DNA from 3 places in the [Enterobacter] lignolyticus SCF1 genome. Region 1 is predicted to be linked to each of the others. Evidence: predicted binding sites of a transcription regulator. Region 1 holds the regulator's gene; each other region holds the start of a gene.
What was found. The regulator CRP, encoded in region 1, controls carbon source genes, mostly activating them, when cyclic AMP is high. The targets are predictions, from matches to a motif close to ATGTGANNNNNNTCACAT.
Positions count from the first base shown of each region.

Region 2: ENTCL_RS20500 (YjcB family protein) is a predicted target of CRP. The motif match lies at 4,033-4,050, and genes of this name have one in related genera.
Region 3: epd (erythrose-4-phosphate dehydrogenase) is a predicted target of CRP. The motif match lies at 4,452-4,469, and genes of this name have one in related genera.

Region 1 covers NC_014618.1:401,207-408,473, forward strand. The annotation lists gene ENTCL_RS22525 (YhfG family protein) at 1-168, shown strand; gene ENTCL_RS01830 (putative adenosine monophosphate-protein transferase Fic) at 158-760, shown strand; gene pabA (aminodeoxychorismate synthase component 2) at 792-1,355, shown strand; gene argD (bifunctional acetylornithine/succinyldiaminopimelate transaminase) at 1,436-2,659, shown strand; gene ENTCL_RS01845 (YccS/YhfK family putative transporter) at 2,646-4,727, opposite strand; gene crp (cAMP-activated global transcriptional regulator CRP) at 4,781-5,413, opposite strand; gene ENTCL_RS01855 (OsmC family protein) at 5,720-6,124, shown strand; gene ENTCL_RS01860 (phosphoribulokinase) at 6,192-7,061, opposite strand; gene ENTCL_RS01865 (YheU family protein) at 7,101-7,267, opposite strand, start outside.
Region 2 covers NC_014618.1:4,417,373-4,424,639, reverse strand. The annotation lists gene ENTCL_RS20525 (PTS system mannose/fructose/sorbose family transporter subunit IID) at 1-90, shown strand, start outside; gene ENTCL_RS20520 (PTS sugar transporter subunit IIA) at 90-527, shown strand; gene ENTCL_RS20515 (GntR family transcriptional regulator) at 517-1,230, shown strand; gene ENTCL_RS20510 (6-phosphogluconolactonase) at 1,234-1,929, shown strand; gene ENTCL_RS20505 (MltF family protein) at 1,958-3,502, opposite strand; gene ENTCL_RS20500 (YjcB family protein) at 3,629-3,910, opposite strand; gene ENTCL_RS20495 (EAL domain-containing protein) at 4,379-5,965, shown strand; gene soxS (superoxide response transcriptional regulator SoxS) at 5,950-6,279, opposite strand; gene soxR (redox-sensitive transcriptional activator SoxR) at 6,365-6,823, shown strand; gene ENTCL_RS23295 (hypothetical protein) at 6,931-7,215, opposite strand.
Region 3 covers NC_014618.1:855,878-863,144, forward strand. The annotation lists gene ENTCL_RS04110 (PTS mannitol transporter subunit IIBC) at 1-902, shown strand, start outside; gene ENTCL_RS04115 (zinc-binding dehydrogenase) at 919-2,196, shown strand; gene glpX (class II fructose-bisphosphatase) at 2,193-3,164, shown strand; gene ENTCL_RS04125 (MltR family transcriptional regulator) at 3,180-3,689, shown strand; gene ENTCL_RS04130 (nucleoside/nucleotide kinase family protein) at 3,686-4,402, shown strand; gene epd (erythrose-4-phosphate dehydrogenase) at 4,664-5,683, shown strand; gene pgk (phosphoglycerate kinase) at 5,735-6,898, shown strand; gene fbaA (class II fructose-bisphosphate aldolase) at 6,996-7,267, shown strand, end outside.

The sequences.
Region 1 (7,267 bases):
ATGAAAAAACTCACCGACAAGCAGAAGTCCCGGCTCTGGGAACACACCCGTAATGCCAATTTTCAGGCCAGCCGTCGCCTTGAAGGGGTCGAAATCGCCAGGGTCATACTCACCGACGAGCAGGCGCGGGAACGTCTTGAGGCGCTCAGGAGGCACTATGAGCGATAAATACGGCGACGATCGCGATCCTTACCTGTATCCCGGTCTTAACGTGATGCGCAACCGGCTGGGGATCCACCAGACGCGCAAACTTGAGCAGGCTGCCTGGGAATTTACGGCGCTGCGTGCCGCGACGCTGACGTTAGGCCCGCAGGTGCGAGGGCTTCCCTGGCTCTGCGCCATCCATCACGCGCTGTACCAGGATATTTTCGACTGGGCGGGGAAATACCGCGAAGTCGATATCTACCAGGGCGATACCCGCTTCTGCCACTTTGCCTGGATAGAGAAAGAGGGCAATGCGCTGATGCGCGCGCTGGAAGAGGAGGCATACCTTTCCGGCCTCGATAAAACGGCGTTTGTGGCGCGGCTGGCGCATTACTACTGCGAGATTAACGTTCTGCACCCGTTTCGCATTGGCAGCGGGCTGGCGCAGAGGGTGTTTTTCGAGCAGCTCGCCATTCACGCAGGCTACCTGCTCGACTGGCAGGGAATAACGCCCGAGGCGTGGAGCCAGGCAAATCAAAGCGGAGCGATGGGCGACCCGGCGCCCTTAACGGAATTGTTCACTAAAGTGGTGAGCGAAGCGCAGGATTCTGAGTAGAATAGCGCGGTTTGCTGTCACCGGAGCCGTCATGATCCTGCTTATCGATAACTATGATTCGTTTACCTGGAACCTCTACCAGTATTTCTGTGAACTGGGCGCGGAGGTGCTGGTGCGGCGTAACGATGAGGTGACGCTTGCGGAGATTGCCCGCCTTCAGCCGACGAAAATCGTCATTTCGCCGGGGCCCTGCACGCCGGATGAGTCCGGCGTTTCCCTTGAGGTGATTCGCCATTACGCCGGTAAAACGCCCGTTCTTGGCGTCTGTCTCGGCCATCAGGCGATAGCGCAGGCGTTCGGCGCCGCCATCGTGCGGGCGGCAAAGGTGATGCACGGAAAAACCTCCCCGGTCAGCCATTGCGGCGAGGGCGTTTTCCTCGGGCTGAATAATCCGCTGACGGTGACGCGCTACCATTCTCTGGTGATAGACCCGGCCACCCTGCCAGCGTGTTTTGAGGTGACGGCCTGGAGCGAGAGCGGCGAGATTATGGGGATCCGCCACCGCGAGTGGGATCTCGAAGGCGTACAGTTTCACCCGGAGAGCATCCTGAGCGAACAGGGGCACGCCCTGCTGGCGAACTTTCTGAATCGTTGAATTCTGGTTGCCATGTAATGATTTTTTATGCATATTTTGTGATTATATTTTCATAATCACAGCAGCATAAGAGGACCGACATGGCGACCGTTCAACCCGCAATTACCCGCGCGACTTTTGATGAAGTGATCCTCCCTATCTATGCCCCGGCGGAATTTATTCCGGTGAAAGGGCAGGGAAGCCGTGTGTGGGATCAGCAGGGCAAGGAGTATATTGATTTCGCGGGCGGCATTGCCGTAACGGCGCTGGGGCACTGCCATCCGGCGCTGGTGGAGGCGCTCAAGCGCCAGGGCGAAACCCTGTGGCACACCAGCAACGTGTTTACTAACGAACCGGCGCTGCGTCTGGGGCGTAAGCTGATTGATGCGACCTTTGCCGAGCGCGTGGTGTTTATGAACTCCGGGACCGAGGCCAATGAAACCGCCTTTAAGCTGGCGCGCTACTATGCCTCAACCCGCCACAGCCCGTATAAAAGCAAAATTATCGCCTTCCATAACGCCTTCCACGGGCGCTCGCTGTTTACCGTCTCCGTTGGCGGACAGCCGAAATACTCCGATGGCTTCGGTCCCAAACCGGCCGATATTATCCATGTGCCGTTTAACGATCTGCACGCCGTTGCCGCGGTGATGGATGACCATACCTGCGCGGTGGTGGTGGAGCCGATTCAGGGCGAAGGCGGCGTGACGGCGGCGACGCCCGCGTTTTTGCAGGGTCTGCGCGAGCTGTGCGATAAGCATCAGGCGCTGCTGGTGTTTGATGAGGTGCAGTCCGGCATGGGGCGTACCGGGTCGCTGTTTGCCTATATGCACTACGGTGTGACCCCGGATATTCTCACCACCGCGAAAGCGCTGGGCGGCGGTTTTCCGGTCAGTGCGATGCTGACCACACAGGATATCGCCAGCGCCTTTCATGTGGGGTCGCACGGCTCAACCTATGGCGGCAACCCGCTGGCCAGTGCGGTCGCCGGGGCGGCATTTGACATTATCAATACGCCTGAAGTGCTGAACGGCGTGAGCGCCAAACGTGAGCAGTTCGTCGGTCATTTGCAGCAGATAGACGCGCAGTTTGATGTCTTCAGCGAGATCCGCGGGATGGGGCTGCTGATCGGCGCCGAGCTAAAACCGCAGTACAAAGGGCGCGCGCGCGAGTTTTTACACGCGGGCGCGCAGGCGGGAGTGATGGTGCTTAACGCCGGGCCGGACGTAATGCGCTTTGCGCCGTCGCTGGTGGTGGAAAGCGCGGACATCGATGAAGGGATGGCGCGCTTTGCCCGTGCGGTCGGCGCGGTGGTTAGCGCTCGCTAAGCCGGGTGCGCAGCCAGATCCCATGACGCGGGCGCTGGCGCCAGGCCACCGACGAAATGGTGTGCATGGTGCTGAGGTGGCCAAGCACGCGCTGCAGGTGCTGCTCCATGGTGCTTAACGGACCATGGGACAGCATTTCAGGCGACTCCATGATGTTGGCATCGTTACTGCCGCCGGGCTCGTCATACTCAAGGCGCTGCTGGCAGCGCTGCAGAGCGATTTCGCACGACTGCAGGTAGCGCTCGGCCAGATCCGGCGTCAGCATATTATGCTCGCGCGCCAGCGTGGTCATGGCGTTGATATGTTCGACGATAAACTGGCTGTGGGTCACCCACAGCTTCATATCCGCCAGATAGTGCGAATTGAAGCCGGGCTCCTGCATGGCCTGGTTGAGCGAGTTAAACAGCGCGTTGTGAGCCTGATTGACCCGCATACGCTGGTAGGCGAGCGTCGGCGCCTGCGGGTCATCGCTCAGGATCAGACGCATCGCGTCCTGGTCGGCCTCCAGCGCGTCGTGGGCGTTTTTGCGCAGCAGGCCGCTCTGCCACTGCGGCCAGAGCCAGACCATCCCGCCAAGCGCTATCAGACAGCCTATTACCGTATCGATAAAGCGGGCGACGATAAACTGCTCGCCGTTGAGGGTCAGCAGCTGCAGCGTGTACACCGCCGTGACGGTAAAACCGACCATCGCCCAACCGTAGTTTTTCCGAATCGTCAGGTAGCTGATGAGCGTAATGAGCAGCATCGCCGCCAGAGTGTAGCCTTCCGGCACGTGGAAATGCAGAGCCCCGGCGGCGATAACCAGTCCGACCAGCGTTCCCGCCGCCCGGTGAAAGATTCTGACCCGGGTCGCGCTATAGCCGTTTTGCGTCACAAACAGCACCGTCATCATTATCCAGTACGGCTTCGGCAGATGCAGCGCCACCCCCATCAGGCTGGCGACGCTCAGCATCACGCTGATGCGCGCGGCGTTGCGAAAGGCCGGTGATTTAAGCGACAGATAGCTTCTGAGCGCAGGGATCAGCGGCAGGCGACGCTCTTTATCCGCCATAAGATTGCGCGGGTACAGCGGCCGCTGGAGGCGCAAAACGCGCGCGATCCGGCTGAAGTGCCAGGCGCAGAACTGCCCGACCGGGTTATCCGGATGCTGGCGGGCGATTTTTTCCAGCGCGCCTATTTGTTTGTCCATTGAAAAGCGCTGCGGGAAGCGGTGGTAGAGGATATCGTCAGCCATTACCCGCAGGCGCGCGGCGACCGTCTGCGCGTTCCAGCGGATCACCGCTTCGGCGTGGCTGCGTTCGACCAGCTTCTGCACCTCTTCCGGCAGGTGCAGGCTGACGGAGATATGCTCCTGCAGATCCATCGCCATCTGAAAAGCGCGCAGCAGGCGCTTATATTCGCTGTTCTTATTGGCCGCGAGCATGTGCAGCTGCTGGTAGCACTGGGTGATCAGGTCAACCGCCTTTTGCTGGCGGTTCAGCAGCGGCGGCAGCGCGGTCGACGGGTCGGTATGCTGGGTCAGCAGGCTGTATTTGGCTTCGCAGTAGTCGGCAAGCTGGCGGTAGAGCAGGCTGAGGGATTCTCTTAGCGGCTGCTCGCGCCACAGGGTGAACCAGAACCAGTTAAATACGCCGTACCAGAGGGTGCCGCAGGCGTAGATCAACAGCGGCTCCCACACCGGCATATTGCCCGCAAGGCTGAGCGTAAAGATGGCGGCGATGAGCGAGGCCGGGAGCAGGCGCGCGTGCAGGCTGCTGAGCTCGGCGGTGACGCCGAGCGTCATGGCAAGCCCGGTGAGGATCAGCGGCAAAGGAACGTCCTGCGCCAGCAGCAGCTGTACCGCCAGGCTGCAGCCGGCAAACAGCGAGCCGCCGATAATCAGGCGCTTGAAAAAGCGCTTATGGGGCGTGTCGAGGCCGGCGACGTTGCAGCAGGCGGGGACCAGGGAAAACAGCAGACCGTAGTTCAGGTAGCCCAGGAACAGGCCGACGGCAACCGGCAGGCAGAGCACCAGCGTCTGCCGCAATGCGTAGTTAACTTCGGGGTGATAAATCAGTCGGCGCCACATGAGTATAAAGACAAAAACGGCGTGTTGCGGGGGCAATACGCCGTGTGGTGGACTTAGCGGGTACCGTAAACCACGATGGTTTTACCGTGGGCGGAGATCAGGTTCTGATCTTCGAGCATTTTCAGGATACGGCCTACCGTTTCGCGAGAACAGCCCACGATTTGACCAATTTCCTGACGGGTGATTTTGATCTGCATACCGTCCGGGTGCGTCATGGCGTCCGGCTGTTTCGCCAGGTTCAGCAGGGTTTGCGCGATACGACCCGTAACGTCCAGGAAGGCGAGGTTGCCGACTTTTTCAGAGGTCACCTGCAGGCGACGAGCCATCTGAGAAGAGAGGCGCATCAGAATATCCGGGTTAACCTGGATCAGCTGACGGAATTTTTTGTATGAAATTTCAGCCACTTCACATGCAGTTTTAGCACGTACCCAGGCACTACGCTCTTGACCTTCTTCAAACAGGCCTAATTCACCGATGAAATCGCCCTGGTTCAGGTAAGAGAGGATCATCTCTTTCCCTTCTTCATCCTTGATGAGTACTGCAACGGAGCCTTTCACGATGTAATACAGCGTTTCTGCTTTTTCACCCTGGTGAATCAGCGTGCTCTTCGATGGGTACTTATGAATGTGGCAATGAGACAAGAACCATTCAAGAGTCGGGTCTGTTTGCGGTTTGCCAAGCACCATGCGCGGTTATCCTCTGTTATAAGCTTTCTCCAGCGGCAGCAATGAGATTGCCACTGGCTTTGCAATCGTATCCTTCCCTGTACCTGGGAAGTCGGCTGTCGGATTTTGATGCAGCCTGTAATTGAGATGTCCTCTGCATACATGCAGTACTTCAATGTATTACTGTAGCATCCCGACTGTTTTAGCATAGCTTTCGCCGCATGTCTCCTGGTGTCTCGCTTCAGCATGACGCAGGTCGCCTTCCGTTGCGAGAAATGTTATGTACGCGTAATCTGTCAGAAAAAATGCAACCAGGAGTTAACGAATATGCAAGCGCGAGTGAAGTGGGTCGAAGGTTTAACCTTTCTGGGTGAGTCAGCTTCCGGCCACCAGATCCTGATGGATGGCAACTCCGGTGATAAAGCGCCAAGCCCGATGGAAGTCGTGCTGATGGCGGCAGGCGGCTGTAGCGCTATTGACGTGGTGTCGATTCTGCAAAAAGGGCGCAACGACGTGACCGACTGCGAAGTGAAGCTGACTTCCGAGCGCCGCGAAGAGGCGCCGCGCCTGTTTACCCACATCAACCTGCACTTCATCGTGACAGGCAAAGCGCTTAAGGATGCGGCCGTATCGCGCGCGGTGGATCTTTCGGCGGAAAAATACTGCTCGGTGGCGTTAATGCTGGAGAAAGCGGTGAATATCACGCATTCATACGAAGTGATTGAGGCGTAATGGAGGGGGCATCGTGCGCGTTGATGCCCTCATCCTGACCCTCTCCTGACCGGGAGAGGGACTATGATCAGGCGATCCGCTTCCCTTCCATCAGCCGCTGCACCAGCGGCGTCATGATAAGCTCCATTGCCAGCCCCATCTTGCCGCCCGGCACCACCAGCGTATTCATATGTGAAATGAATGAGCCCTGCAGCATGGCCAGCAGCCATGGGAAGTCAATGTCTTCCAGATTGCGGAAATGAATCACCACGAAGCTCTCATCCAGCGAGGGGATGCCTTTGGCGGCGAACGGGTTCGAGGTATCGACCGTCGGCACGCGCTGGAAGTTGATATGGGTGCGCGAAAACTGCGGCGTGATAAAGTTGATGTAGTCTTCCATTGAGCGCACTACCGAATCCATCACCGCTTCGCGGGAGTGGCCGCGCTCGCTGGTATCGCGAATGAGCTTTTGGATCCACTCCAGGTTGACGATGGGCACCACGCCGACCAGCAGGTCCACATGGCGCGCCACATCGTGCTGCGGCGTCACGACGCCGCCGTGCAGCCCTTCGTAGAACAGCACGTCGGTAGGCTCCGGCAGCGGTTGCCAGGGGGTAAAGGTTCCCGGCACCTGGTCCCAGGGTACCGCTTCATCGTAGGTGTGCAGGTATTTGCGCGACTGGCCGCTCCCCGTTTGCCCGTAGGTGGTAAAGGTCTGCTCCAGCAGGCCAAAATCATTAGCATCCGGACCGAAGTAGCTGATATGACGGCCTAAATCGCGCGCCTTACGGATGGCCATGTCCATCTCCGGACGGGTGTAGCGGTGAAAGCTGTCGCCTTCCACTTCCGCCGCGCGGAGGTTCAGTTGGGCAAAGATTTTACGAAAGGCGAGGCTGGTTGTGGTGGTTCCTGCGCCGCTGGAGCCGGTTACGGCGATCACCGGATGTTTGGCTGACATGTCGAACAACTCCCTGAATAAGCAATTGTTTTAGTATAGTCAGCCGCGAAACTGGGTGCGGGGCATAATATTGACCGTCTCGTGCAGTTCTGACCACACCAGTACGGCTTCCCCGCGTTGTAGCTGTTGTTTGACGTCGGCGACCTTGTCTTCAAGCGTTCGTTCATGTTCACCATAATCGGTGCCTTCACGCAAGACAAAGCTTT
Region 2 (7,267 bases), 800 kb from region 1:
GCAGTGAAGGTCAAAAAAGCCAAACCTCTGATGATGATTGGCATTATCACCGTGCTTTCAATTGTTGGCGCCGCTGTAGGAATTGTGTAATGAAAGTCAGCATGATTATTAGCGGCCACGGAGAGTTTTCGCAAGGGCTGCATAGCCTGGTGAAGGGAGTATTTGGCGATGTGGATAATCTTTTTACGCTTCCTTACGCATACGATATGTCTTCCGTTGTGTTCCTCGGGCAACTGGAAAACCTCGTCACCTCTCAGGATGAAGGCTCTACCGTTTTGATGCTGACTGATATGAAGGGTGGTACGCCATTTAATAAGTCAGTAGAGTTAAAACTTAAGGGTTATGACATAGAGGTCCTGACCGGTACAAATTTCAATATGGTTGCAGCGGCTATCGATGCGCGGGAGGATGCTGCGACAATACCTGAGCTTATTGAAATAGTGCTGGAACAGGGTAAGGAGTCGATATCTGCATTTGTTATGAAAGACGCGCAGATATCCTTTGAGGACACTGAAGATGGAATCTAAACATTTATTACCCAAATATTTGCAGGTTTCGGAGCTGATTCTTGAGGAAATCCGTGGCTTACAGGAAGGTGATAAGTTAACGCCGGAATTAATGCTGAAGGAAAAATACCAGTGCAGCCGTTCGACGATCCGTAGCGCAATCGCGTACCTCATCGAACGTGGCTATCTTGTGTCTAAACAGGGTATTGGGAACATCGTCACTATACCGATGCTTCGTGAAGAAGTTGAGCCCACGCTGAGCTTTACCCAGGATGTCGATAAGAAGGGGCTGGAGCATAAAACTATTATTGAGAAAGTCGATTTTATAAAATCCGGGTTTATTGCTAACGTCTTCGGCATTGCCGCAGATGAGGAATTTGCGGTTATTTCCCGGCGCCGCTATGTCAACGATTATCTGGCCGTGCTTGAAGATACCTATCTTTTAAAATCAACGTTTAATTTGCTCGATATTGGACATGTTGAACAAGTCGGTTTATATCGGGCCCTTGATGATATCGGTATGACGGGGGAGATGAGTATAAAAGAAAAACTCACGCCAATCATACTCAATGAAGAGCAAAGTAAAATTTTTGATGTGAACGAACCGACACCCATGATGAGCGTTATTCGTATTGGCTCAAATGAACATGGCGTTTTTGAATATACCGTTTCGATCACTGACGCAGGTATTCTTGAATTTACCAGAAATATGAGACGAGGTTAACTGATGCAACTGGTTCAATTAACAACCCAGGATGATGTTGCGGCGCATGTGGCGCAACAAATTGCCGAAACAATCACGGCAAAGGAAACCGCTTCATTTATCCTGGCTTCAGGCGGTACGCCGACTAAAGCCTTTGATATGGTTCCATCCATGCTTTCGCAACCCGCGAGCAAAGCCAAAGTTATTAAGCTGGATGAGTGGGTCGGCCTTAGTAAGAGCAATGAAAATTCATGCGAGCAGTATTTAGATGAGCATGTTGTTAAACCCTGGGGAATTACACCAGAAAATTACATCGCCTTTGACGGAGGGGTCGCACCGGAAGCCGAAGTCGAACGTATTCAGAATGCGATGGCTGCCGTACAGAGCCCTGACCTGTGTATTATTGGTCTGGGAATGAACGGTCATATTGGTTTTATCGAACCAAACGACGGTTTGCCGGTGAATGTCAGTAAAGTTGATCTGCACGTAGCGTCCCAATCGCATCCGATGGTATCGGGAAAGCACGATGTTAAGTTTGGTATCTCCTTAGGTTTGCAGGAAATTATGTCGGCAAAAAAGGTGATATTAATGGTCACTGGCGAACATAAAAAAGAGATCTTCGACAAACTGCTGAAGAGTAAAATTACAACATCGCTGCCTGCATCGCTTGTGAAAATTCACCCAAATGCAGAAATCGTCTTCTCTGAAGATGTTCTGTAAACCGAAAATGGCGTCGGGCCCCGTTCTCTTACGGGGCTTTTGCTTTTTCAGCCGTCAGCTTGCTTTTAGATTCCTCTGTCGCTTTCTGCTTACGCGCCTGCTCGTCCATAATGAGCCGGTAGGCGATGTAGTATTTGTAGATATTGCTGACGTAGGTCACCGTTTCGGCGCCTATCTTCTCGGCGGCCAGATGTTCGACGTTGCCAAACCAGATGTTAGGGTCAAAACCGCGTTGCTGGGTCTCTACCCGCAGGCGGGCGATGCGCGCCGGTCCGGCGTTATAAGATGCAAATGAGAAAAGCGCCTTATCGAGGGGGGTCATCGGTTCGTCGCCGTAGTACTGGTCTATCATCCAGCGCATGTATTTCACCCCGGCATGGATATTGGGGTCCAGGCTGCGAATATCACCGACTTTGAGCTCTTTACCGGTTTTCGGCATCACCTGCATGACGCCAATGGCGCCCACCGGGCTGCGGACGGACTGGTTAAGGCGTGATTCCTGATAGCCCTGGGCGGCCATCAGCAGCCAGTCTACGTCATACTGCTCGCCGTACTTTTTAAACAGCTCCACCATCGCCAGAAATTTACGCCGCTCTTTCTCCGCCGCCGCGTTTTTGACGTATTTAGCATCTTTGAGATAGCGCAGCAGAATGGTATTGCCGACCGTGCTGCCCTGGCCGTTTTCTTTAATGAAGGTATTCAGCAGAGCGAGCAGCTGCGGGTCGTCTTTGCGTACCGCCCAGGCGATGCTGGCGTTATCGCGCAGGACGATGTTTTCGTGCACCTGAATTTTTGGAAACACTTGTTTCCAGAAAAGCGCCTTGTGGCGATCGACGACGATCAGCGGAATCAGTCCTGCGCTCAGCATCTCGATAAGATCTTCATCTTCGAGCGCTTCGGGAGCGGCCTCCAGGGTCACCGGCGGGCGCGATTCTTTGGCGAAATGGGCATTCAGCGCCGTCAGGCTCTCGTAGTAGCTTGATGACGGGCGTACAAATACCGTTTTACCGGAAAGCGCCTCGAGGTTCTCCACGTCGGGAGAGGCTGGGCCAGAAATCAGCAGCTCCTTCACGTTCGGGTAGAGCGGTTCGGTAAACGTCACCTGCGCCTGGCGACCGGGGGTGATGGTGAGGTTGGCGGCGGCGATATCGCCTTTACCCTCGTTGAGCGCGGTGAAGAGCTGGTCGCGCGCAACCGGCACAAAGAGGATGCGTACTTTCAGGTGGCGCTGTTTCAGCTTGTTCTCTTTGGCGAGCTTGCTGTTCAGGCCGCGCTCAAATTCAATAAAGATGTCGTGGGTCGCGCCGCGCTGAGTGCCTTTATCGATGAAGAAAAAGGTCTTGCTGTAGGTGGTCAATACCCTGATCACCCGCCTGTCGAGCATACCGGGAAGATCCCCTTTCCAGGGTTTCAGCATATCGTTGATGTTGACTTCCAGCGTCTCACGCTCCTCTTGCTTCGGCGGTTTATCCTGCGCGGGCGCGGCGCGCACGGCGCCGACGAGCAGCAGGGCGGTGAGACAGGTAACGCTTGCGATAATGAATCGCTGCAAAGAGAAAGAGATGGCATTCATGGCGCGGCACTCCGCATGGTGCATCTTTTGAGTCTAGCCAAAACAGGGTGAGTTGTAAGGGAAAGAGAGCGCCGTAGGGGGGAACATGGGGGCAAAAAAATGCCCCCGGCAGGAGGCTATCGTTTATCAGGTCAGCACCATCGGCCATTCCGGCGGCGTCTGGTTCATCGCCTCGATCATCACGGTTTTGATGTTGCCCCAGACGGCAGCGATATCAACCAGCGTGATGCCGAGCAGGCCGGTGGCGAACCAGCATGCCGCCGCGATGCCCAGGCAGCTGCTGATGACGGCAAGACCGGCAAAATCTGATTTACGCAGCTGGATATTCAGCGTGCTGGCCAGAAACATCAGCCCGGCGCTTACCAGCGGCCAGCGCAGCAGTACGACGCTGGCGGTAATTGAAGCCATAAAACTCCCCTCTGAGAAAACGTGCCGGAGATAGCGCACGGTTGCTCCTCGGTACGAGGGGGATCGGCTATCGTTTGGCATTCAATAAGTTAATGAAACAGAGTGTTCCGTTGCATTTTAATGTGTGAACTATATCACGTTTGATGGTTTATTCACCAGCGGATTGCCGGGGTTTTTGTGCGCCTGGCAGCGGAAAACCCCCGCAATACGGACAGGGTCGGCGTCCGGGTCTGCTGCTGGCAATGTAAACAGCATGCATCTGAATTGCCTAATTAATAGCGAACTTAATGAAAACGTCGGCTTCTCTTTCAGTTTGGCTTACGGAAAAATATTATCATAATCGTCTGATATGTGTATTTTGCTGTAAAAAGAGAGTTGCTAATACCGAATGATTCATGCAACGTAATCACCTGTTAAAAAAGCATTCAGCCTGAAAGACAGGTGCGTAAATGCAGGGATTTAGCTGAAATGAATCGTAGTGCGCGACGTCAGATGCTGCGTGGGGTAGGGCTTATCACGGTGGTGCTGCTACCCGTGATGCTCGCGCTTTGGTTCGCGCAAATCCGGGCTGAGGCGGAAACGCATGCCCAGCTACGCACCTTCGCTCATCTGGTGCTGGCGAAAACGGAACACGTGATTCGTCAGGCGGATTTAGCCCGCGATGCGGCGGAGCAATATCGCGGCGATATCTGTACGCCGCAGCATCAGCAGCAGATGCTAAATATTATTCGCGGCCGTTTATATGTCGCCGACTTAATTTATGCCAGAGATGACCGGTTTTTATGCTCAACCGCCGTTCGGCCGGATAAACCCTGGATAATGCCTGCCGCCAATTACCACCGCAAACCCGATATCGCCATTTATTATTACCGTAATACGCCTTTCTATCCCGGCTATAACATGACCTATATGCAGCGGGGACAATACGTCGTGGTGATTAACCCGCTCTCCTATGGTGAAGTGATCACGGATGATGCGTCCCTGGCATTCGGCGTCTACGATACAAAAACTAATGAATTCTTCTCGAGCAGCGAGAATGCCAACCTGGCGTCATTCAAATCGCTGATCCGCGATAGCGACTACGCCTTTGAACGTCACGATCGGTTTTATACGATTGCGCTTTCGCCGCGACGTCCTATCGCTATTATTGTGTCATCGTCAAATGCGCGCTATTACCAGAACTTCCGCCATCAGGCGACGCTGACGCTGCCGCTCGGCCTGATTTGCAGCATGCTGATTCTGCTGGTGTGGTCGCGTACGCAGCAGCGGTTCAATGCGCCAAAGCGCCTGCTGATGCGGGCATTAACCCGGCGGCAGCTTTGCCTGCACTATCAGCCCATTATCGATATCAAATCCAACCAGTGCGTCGGCGCGGAGGCGCTGCTGCGCTGGCCCGGGTTTGACGGTCCGGTGATGAGCCCGGCGGAGTTTATTCCGCTGGCGGAAAAAGAGGGGTTTATCGAGCAGATAACCGACTATGTGGTGGAGTGCGTCTTTACCGACCTGGGCTTTTTCCTGCAAAACAACCCGCAGCTGTATATTTCGATTAATCTCTCGGCCTCGGATTTCCACTCTTCGCGGCTGATTTCGTTAATTTCGGAAAAGGCGCGGCAGTACCGGGTGCGGGCGCAGCAGATTAAAATCGAGGTCACCGAGCGGGGCTTTATCGACGTGCCGAAGACCACGCCGGTGATCCAGGCGTTTCGTCAGGCGGGCTATGAGGTAGCGATCGATGACTTCGGCACCGGTTATTCCAACCTGCACAATCTGTACTCGCTGAACGTAGATATCCTGAAAATTGATAAATCGTTCGTTGACACGCTCACCACCAACAGCACCAGCCACCTGATCGTCGAGCATATCATCGAGATGGCGCAGAGCCTGCAGCTCAAGGCGATTGCGGAGGGCGTCGAGACGCATGAGCAGGCCGCCTGGCTGCTCAAGCGCGGGGTGCAGTACTGCCAGGGGTGGTATTTTGCCCGGGCGATGCCGCCGCAGGCGTTTATACAGTGGCTTCAGCGCCCGGTGCAGCAGACCGTTCAGGCCGAAATCTGATGGCGGTAGTCGCTCGGCGTACGATCGAATTCGCGGCGGAATACGCGCGAGAAGGTCTGCTGCGAGACATACCCCAAATCCATCGCAATATCAAAAATCGGGCGCTGCGTGGTTCTTAGCGCTTCTGCCGCCAGCAGCAGGCGTCGCTGGCGGATATAGTCGCCCAGCGTCTGATGCGTCACCGTGCGGAACATCCGCTGCAGATACCATTTTGAATAGCCGGATTTTTTGGCGACTACGTCAATGTTAAGCGGTTGATCGATATGTTCATCAATCCATTCAATCAGCGTTTGAATAATATCGTGATGGGACATAAGCGGCCTCTTTCTCAAATCTCGATTCGTCGTTTTGTCTGCGGGCGAGTATAATTCCTCAAGTTAACTTGAGGTAAAGCGCTTTATGGAAAAGAAATCTCCCCGCATCAAAATGCTGCTGACGCCCGGCGAAGTGGCGAAGCGTAGCGGCGTTGCCGTCTCGGCGCTGCATTTCTATGAAAGCAAAGGGCTTATTCAGAGTACCCGCAATGCGGGCAACCAGCGGCGCTACCGCCGCGACGTGCTGCGCTATGTGGCGATCATCAAGATTGCGCAGCGCATTGGGATTCCGCTGTCCACCATCAGCGATGCCTTCGGGGTGCTGCCCGAAGGCCATACGCTCAGCGCCAAAGAGTGGAAGCACCTCTCGTCCCAGTGGCGCGAGGAGCTGGACCGGCGCATCCACACCCTGGTGGCGCTGCGCGATCAGCTTGACGGCTGTATCGGCTGCGGCTGCCTGTCGCGGCGGGACTGTCCGCTGCGCAACCCGGGCGATAAGCTCGGCGAGAAAGGGCCGGGCGCGCATTTTATGGATGACGAATAAAACGAAAGCGCCACAGAGGGCGCTTTCGTGTTTCCCGGTCTTTGTCTTTCACTCTATCCCGTTGGTTCACGGGAGGGTCTCCCCCGACATCAACACCCCTCAGTCGATCACATGTGGGTTGGAGGTTCCGGATTGTGCTGACACTTTAATTCTATTCCCTGAGCGTGGATTTGCCACCTGAAGCGGTGATTTTTTCGGCAAAAGTTTTCCGGCAAATGGCGACGGTTTCGTTCGTTATTTTGAACAAAAGTGTTGCCAGATTGCGCATGGACGATAACGTTTGCGCATACGTTGTCGATTTCTTCGCCGCCATCGGCGAAATTTAGCGAAATGGCGCAAACATCTGTTGAAAACGCCCTGCTAAAAGCCAGATAATCGTTTGCCTTTTTCACCCGACGCCTTTCTGACGCTGTTTTCAGTAGCCGGAAAGGCCGAAGGGTATCG
Region 3 (7,267 bases), 450 kb from region 1:
AAGAGTGCATTGAGGCCCTGGTGCATGCAGGCTATCTGCCGCTGCTGTCGGTAATCAATGAACCGGCAAAGATCCTCTTTCTTAACAACGCCATTGACCAGGGCGTCTACTACCCGCTGGGGATGCAGCAGGCGTCCGTCGAGGGGAAATCGATCTTCTTTATGGTGGCGTCGAACCCGGGGCCGGGCCTGGGACTGCTGTTAGCCTTCTCCTTTTTTGGCAAAGGGATGAGTAAACGCTCTGCCCCCGGCGCGATGATTATTCACTTCCTGGGCGGGATCCACGAGCTGTACTTCCCGTACGTGCTGATGAAGCCGCTGACGATCGTCGGCATGATTGCGGGCGGGATGTCCGGCACCTGGGTGTTCAACATGCTGGGTGGCGGTCTGGTTGCCGGGCCGAGTCCGGGCTCGATTTTCGCCTATCTCGCCCTGACGCCGAAAGGGTCGTTTATGGCGACAATTGCCGGTGTGACGGCTGGTACGCTGGTGACCTTCCTTATCACCGCTCTCATCCTGAAGATGGAAAAAACGGCGGCAGCGGAAAGTGAAGACGAGTTTGCCCGCTCTGCTGGCACCGTCAAAGCCATGAAGCAGGAAGGGGCGTTTTCCCAGCGCGGCGTAGAGCGAATCGCTTTCGTTTGCGATGCGGGGATGGGATCCAGCGCGATGGGGGCAACCACCTTTCGCAAGCGTCTGGAAAAAAGCGGTCTCACCATTGATGTGAAGCATTACGCCATTGAAAACGTACCTGACGATGCGGACATGATAGTGACGCACGCAAGTCTGGAAGGGCGGGTAAAGCGCGTAACCGACAAACCATTAGTGCTGATAAATAACTATATTGGTGACCCGCAGCTGGATACGTTATTTAAACAACTTACCGCTGAACACCAGCATTGATTCACCGAGGTTAATTATGAAGACTAAAGTCGCTGCGATATATGGCAAGCGGGATGTTCGCATCCGTGAATTTGATCTGCCGGAAATCACCGATAATGAGCTGCTGGTCAGCGTGATTTCCGACAGCGTCTGTTTATCCACCTGGAAGGCTGCATTATTGGGCTGTGAGCATAAGCGCGTACCGGATGATTTGGAAAACCATCCGGTTATTACCGGACACGAGTGCGCAGGGGTTATTGTCGAAGTCGGAAAAAATCTGCAAGGGCAGTATAAAAAGGGGCAGCGTTTTGTATTGCAACCGGCAATGGGGCTGCCAACCGGATATTCAGCAGGGTACAGCTATGAATATTTTGGCGGGAACGCCACCTATATGATTATTCCGGAAGTGGCGATTAATCTGGGCTGCGTTTTACCGTATCACGGCTCTTATTTCGCGGCGGCGTCGCTGGCGGAACCGCTGTGCTGCATTATTGGCGCCTACAATGCGAATTACCACACCACGCCCTATGTGTACGAGCACCGAATGGGGATAAAACCCGGAGGCAATCTGGCGTTGCTGGCCTGCGCAGGGCCGATGGGGATTGGGGCTATTGACTATGCCATTAATGGCGATATCCAGCCTTCGCGCGTGGTGGTGGTGGATATTGACGATGCGCGTCTGACGCAGGCGAAGACGCTGTTGCCGGTCGAGTGGGCGAAGGAGAAAGGTATTGAGCTTATTTACGTCAATACCCGTGATGACGACGATCCGGTCGGGATGCTACGCGCACTGACCGGCGGCGCCGGGTTTGATGATGTCTTCGTCTATGCGGCCGTGCCGTCGGTGGTGGAAATGGCTGACGAGCTGCTTGCGGAAGACGGCTGCCTGAACTTCTTCGCCGGGCCGCTTGATAAGGCGTTCAAGGTGCCGTTCAACTTTTACAACGTGCACTACAACAGCACTCATGTGGTGGGGACCTCCGGCGGTTCGACGGAGGATATGAAAGAGGCTATTGCGCTCAGCGCCACCGGGCAGCTACAGCCCTCCTTTATGGTGACGCACATCGGCGGGCTGGATGCCGTACCGCATACCGTGCTGAATCTGCCCGATATTCCCGGCGGTAAAAAGCTTATCTATAACGGTGTGACGATGCCGCTGACGGCGATTGCTGAATTCGGGGAAAAGGGAAAAGCCGACCCGTTATTCAGGGCGCTGGCGGATCTGGTGGCGCAGACCCACGGTATCTGGAACGAAAAGGCCGAGCGGCATCTGCTGGCGCACTTCGGCGTGGATACCGGGGAGGTACCGGCATGATGTCTCTGGCATGGCTGCTGTTTCGTGTGACCGAACAGGCGGCGCTCGCCGCCTGGCCGCAAATCGGCTGCGGCGACAAGAATAAAATTGACGGTCTGGCGGTTGCCGCAATGCGCGAGGCGCTAAACGACATTGCGTTTCAGGGGCGGGTCGTCATCGGCGAAGGAGAGATCGACCGCGCGCCGATGCTATGGATTGGCGAACAGGTCGGCACCGGCGTTGGACCGGAAGTGGACATCGCCGTGGATCCCATCGAAGGCACCCGGATGGTGGCGATGGGCCAGAGCAACGCGCTGGCGGTGATGGCGTTTGCGCCACGCGGAACGCTGCTGCACGCGCCGGATATGTACATGAAAAAGTTGGTCGTGAACCGTCGGGCGCAAGGGGCGATCGACTTGGCATTACCGCTGGCGGATAATTTGCGCAACGTGGCGCAGGCGCTGGACAAACCGCTGGAGAGGTTGCGGATGGCGACGCTCGATAAGCCGCGGCTACGTCCGGCGATTGAGGAAGCGACTCGGCTGGGTGTGAAAGTGTTCGCCCTGCCGGACGGCGATGTGGCGGCAAGCGTGCTGACCTGCCGGGAGGAGAATCTCTATGACCTGATGTTCACCCTCGGCGGCGCGCCGGAGGGGGTTATCTCCGCCTGCGCGGTAAAAGCGCTGGACGGAGATATGCAGGTCGAGCTGGTTGATTTTTGCCAGGCGAAAGGGGAGTCGGTCGAAAACCGCCGGATTGCCGACAGCGAACGTCGCCGCTGTGCCGCGATGAACGTTGAGGTAAATCGCGTCTATTCACGGGATCAACTGGTCGCCAGCCGGGAGATTCTCTTTTGCGCAACCGGGGTGACGGGCGGCGAGCTACTGAACGGAATACGCCAGGGCGCGGACGGTCTGCGTACGCAAACATTACTGATCGGCGGCGCGGACCGAACGTGTAATATAATAGACTCCCTGCATTCCTGGTGATTTATTGAGAAACGAATGGCGACGATGACAGAGGATGATGTACTGGAGCAACTGGATGCTCAGGAAGATTTACTCGCGTTTATGGCGAAGGCAAATGACATTTTGCTGCTGGCCGTAAAGCGTTTCCTGCCGTCGTTGTTCGTGAATAATGATGAAGAAATCGTGGAATATGCGGTGAAGCCGCTGCTCGCCAGGCGCGGGCCGCTTGACGATATCGACGTGGCGTTGCGTCTGATTTATGCGCTGGGAAAGATGGATAAATGGCTGTATGCCGACATTACCCATTTTTCCCAGTTTTATCAGTACCTGAAAGGACAGGATGATATTCCCGGTTTTGCCGACGATATCACCTGGGACTTTATCAGCAACGTAAACTGCATTACGCAAAACGCGACCCTGTACGGCGCGCTGAAATCGATGAAGTTCGCCGATTTCGCCGCCTGGTCCGAGACGCGTTTTGTCGGGATGGTCAAAACGGCGCTGGCGCTGGCGATAGCGACGATCTTTAAGGAACTTGATACGTGAATTTAACGTTGCAGATTAACGGGCTGGAAACCAACGCCTGGTACGATGATGATGAGATTGAACGCGTACACAAACCACTGCTCGCCCGCCTCGGGCGACTGCAGGCCAGTGCTGGCCATCGACGCCTGATTGTCTTTCTCAGCGCGCCGCCGGGAACAGGGAAATCAACCCTCACCACCTTCTGGCAGTATTTGTCGCAGCAACATCCCGAACTGCCCGTGGTGCAGACGCTGCCTATGGACGGTTTTCACCACTATAACGTCTGGCTTGACGCGCACGGGCTACGGCAAAAGAAGGGGGCACCTGAGACCTTCAACGTGGAAAAATTCGCGCGCAACCTGCAGCAAATCCGCGACGGCAACGGCCGCTGGCCGCAGTACGATCGTCAGCGTCATGACCCGGTAGAAGAGGTCATTGAGGTGACTGCGCCCGTGGTTATCGTTGAAGGTAACTGGCTCCTCTCTACTGATGCCGAATGGCGGACGTTACGGGAATGGTGCGATTTCACCCTTTTTATCCGTGCACCGGAGAGCCTGCTGCGCCAGCGTCTGATCGCGCGCAAGCAGGCGGGCGGCCTCTCTGCGCAGGAAGCGCAGGCGTTTTATGCCCGTACCGACGGGCCGAACGTGCATCGCGTGTTGCAACACAGTCAACGCGCCGACCTCACTCTGGAAATGACGCCAGAGGGGGGATACCGGCAGGCGGCGGACTGAGCGCGATTCCCCCGACTGGAATAATTTTTTTAGCGAATGGCCTGGGAAAATGTGACCTGTGTCAGATATCTGTCCAGTTTGTCTGGACAATCGTTTCTTTTATTCCTTGTTTCGCTTATTCTAGCTGAAGCGTTTCAGTTGCTTAAGCGTTCGACAAATAATCAATCAGTCGCAGTTTGTGACTGGCGAGGATTCCCCTCGGTGCGTTGCTGGATTACTCTGTCAGCCACCTCAACTCAGGGATAGCCTTGCAGGAGACCTATGACCGTACGCGTAGCGATTAATGGCTTCGGTCGCATTGGACGTAACGTGGTTCGTGCTCTGTATGAATCCGGACGTCGTGCGGAAATCACCGTGGTGGCAATCAATGAACTGGCGGATGCTGCGGGCATCGCGCATTTGTTGAAATATGACACCAGCCATGGGCGCTTTGCCTGGGATGTTCGCCAGGATCGTGAGCAATTGTTTGTCGGCGACGATGCCATTCGCCTGCTGCACGAGCGCAGTATTGACGCTCTGCCATGGAGCGAACTGAATATTGACGTGGTGCTGGACTGTACCGGCGTGTACGGCAGCCGTGCCGATGGCGAAGCCCATCTGGCTGCCGGGGCGAGAAAAGTGCTGTTCTCACACCCGGGCGGCAACGATCTTGATGCGACGGTGGTGTATGGCGTGAACCATGACCAGCTTGCTCCCGAACACCGTATCGTCTCAAACGCCTCCTGCACCACCAACTGCATTATTCCCGTCATTAAACTGTTAGATGATGCCTGGGGCATTGAATCGGGGACCGTGACGACTATTCACTCTGCCATGCATGACCAGCAGGTGATTGACGCCTACCACCCTGATTTACGACGCACCCGCGCGGCCAGCCAGTCTATTATTCCTGTGGACACGAAGCTGGCGGCGGGTATCACCCGTATTTTTCCGCAGTTTAACGATCGTTTTGAAGCCATCGCCGTGCGTGTGCCGACCATAAATGTGACGGCAATCGATCTTAGCGTGACGGTGAAAAAACCTGTAAAAGCCTGTGAAGTCAATGCGTTGCTGCAAAAAGCAGCGCTGGGGGCATTTCATGGTATAGTTGACTATACGGAATTACCGTTGGTCTCAACAGATTTTAACCACGATCCGCACAGCGCCATTGTCGATGGCACGCAGACGCGGGTGAGTGGTTCGCACCTGATCAAAACGCTGGTCTGGTGTGATAACGAATGGGGTTTCGCTAACCGGATGCTCGACACGACGTTAGCGATGGCCGCACAAGGTTTCAGGTAAAGCGCTCAGGCGCTTGCAAAACTTTATCAAGAATCAACGAGAGGATTCACCATGTCTGTAATTAAGATGACCGATCTGGATCTGGCTGGTAAACGCGTTTTCATCCGTGCCGATCTGAACGTACCGGTTAAAGATGGCAAAGTTACCAGCGACGCGCGTATCCGTGCCTCCCTGCCGACCATCGAGCTGGCCCTGAAGCAAGGCGCTAAAGTGATGGTGACTTCTCACCTGGGTCGTCCGACCGAAGGCGAGTACAACGAAGAATTCTCTCTGCTGCCGGTTGTTAATTACCTGAAAGACAAGCTGTCCAACCCGGTTCGCCTGGTCAAAGATTACCTGGACGGCGTTGACGTCGCTGCCGGCGAGCTGGTGGTTCTGGAAAACGTTCGCTTCAACAAAGGCGAGAAGAAAGACGACGAAGCGCTGTCCAAAAAATACGCCGCGCTGTGCGACGTGTTCGTCATGGACGCTTTCGGCACCGCGCACCGCGCGCAGGCGTCCACCCACGGTATCGGCAAATTTGCTGACGTTGCCTGTGCAGGCCCGCTGCTGGCGGCTGAACTGGACGCGCTGGGCAAAGCGCTGGGCAACCCGGCTCGCCCGATGGTGGCTATCGTTGGCGGTTCTAAAGTGTCTACCAAGCTGACCGTTCTGGATTCCCTGTCTAAAATCGCCGATCAGCTGATCGTCGGCGGCGGCATCGCGAACACCTTCGTTGCCGCTCAGGGCCACAACGTGGGCAAATCCCTGTACGAAGCTGACCTGGTTGACGAAGCGAAGCGTCTGCTGACCACTTGCGATATCCCGGTTCCGTCTGACGTGCGCGTAGCGACCGAGTTCTCTGAAACCGCAACCGCAACCCTGAAATCTGTTAACGACATCAAAGATGAAGAGCAGATTCTGGACCTCGGCGACGTTTCTGCGCAGAAACTGGCTGAAATCCTGAAAAACGCAAAAACTATCCTGTGGAACGGCCCGGTGGGCGTGTTCGAATTCCCGAACTTCCGCAAAGGTACTGAAATTGTTGCTAACGCCATCGCCGACAGCGACGCGTTCTCCATCGCAGGCGGCGGCGACACTCTGGCGGCTATCGACCTGTTCGGTATCGCCGACAAAATCTCCTACATCTCCACTGGCGGCGGCGCATTCCTCGAATTCGTGGAAGGCAAAGTGCTGCCAGCTGTGGCGATGCTCGAAGAGCGCGCTAAGAAGTAAGTTTGTTCAGGCGGGGAAACCCGCCTGTTTTTCAGCGCGCTGAAAGGCTCGCTTACCCGTTTCAACGGTCGAAGATACAGATACAGGACTACGTAACATGTCTAAAATTTTTGATTTCGTAAAACCGGGCGTGATCACTGGTGATGACGTTCAGAAAGTGTTCCAGGTAGCAAAAGAAAACAACTTTGCTCTGCCGGCAGTTAACTGCGTGGGCACTGACTCCATCAACGCTGTTCTGGAAACTGCGGCAAAAGCGAAAGCGCCGGTTATCGTTCAGTTCTCCAACGGCGGCGCTTCCTTCATCGCGGGCAAAGGCGTGAAAACCGACGTTCCTCAGGGCGCGGCGATCATGGGCGCTATCTCTGGCGC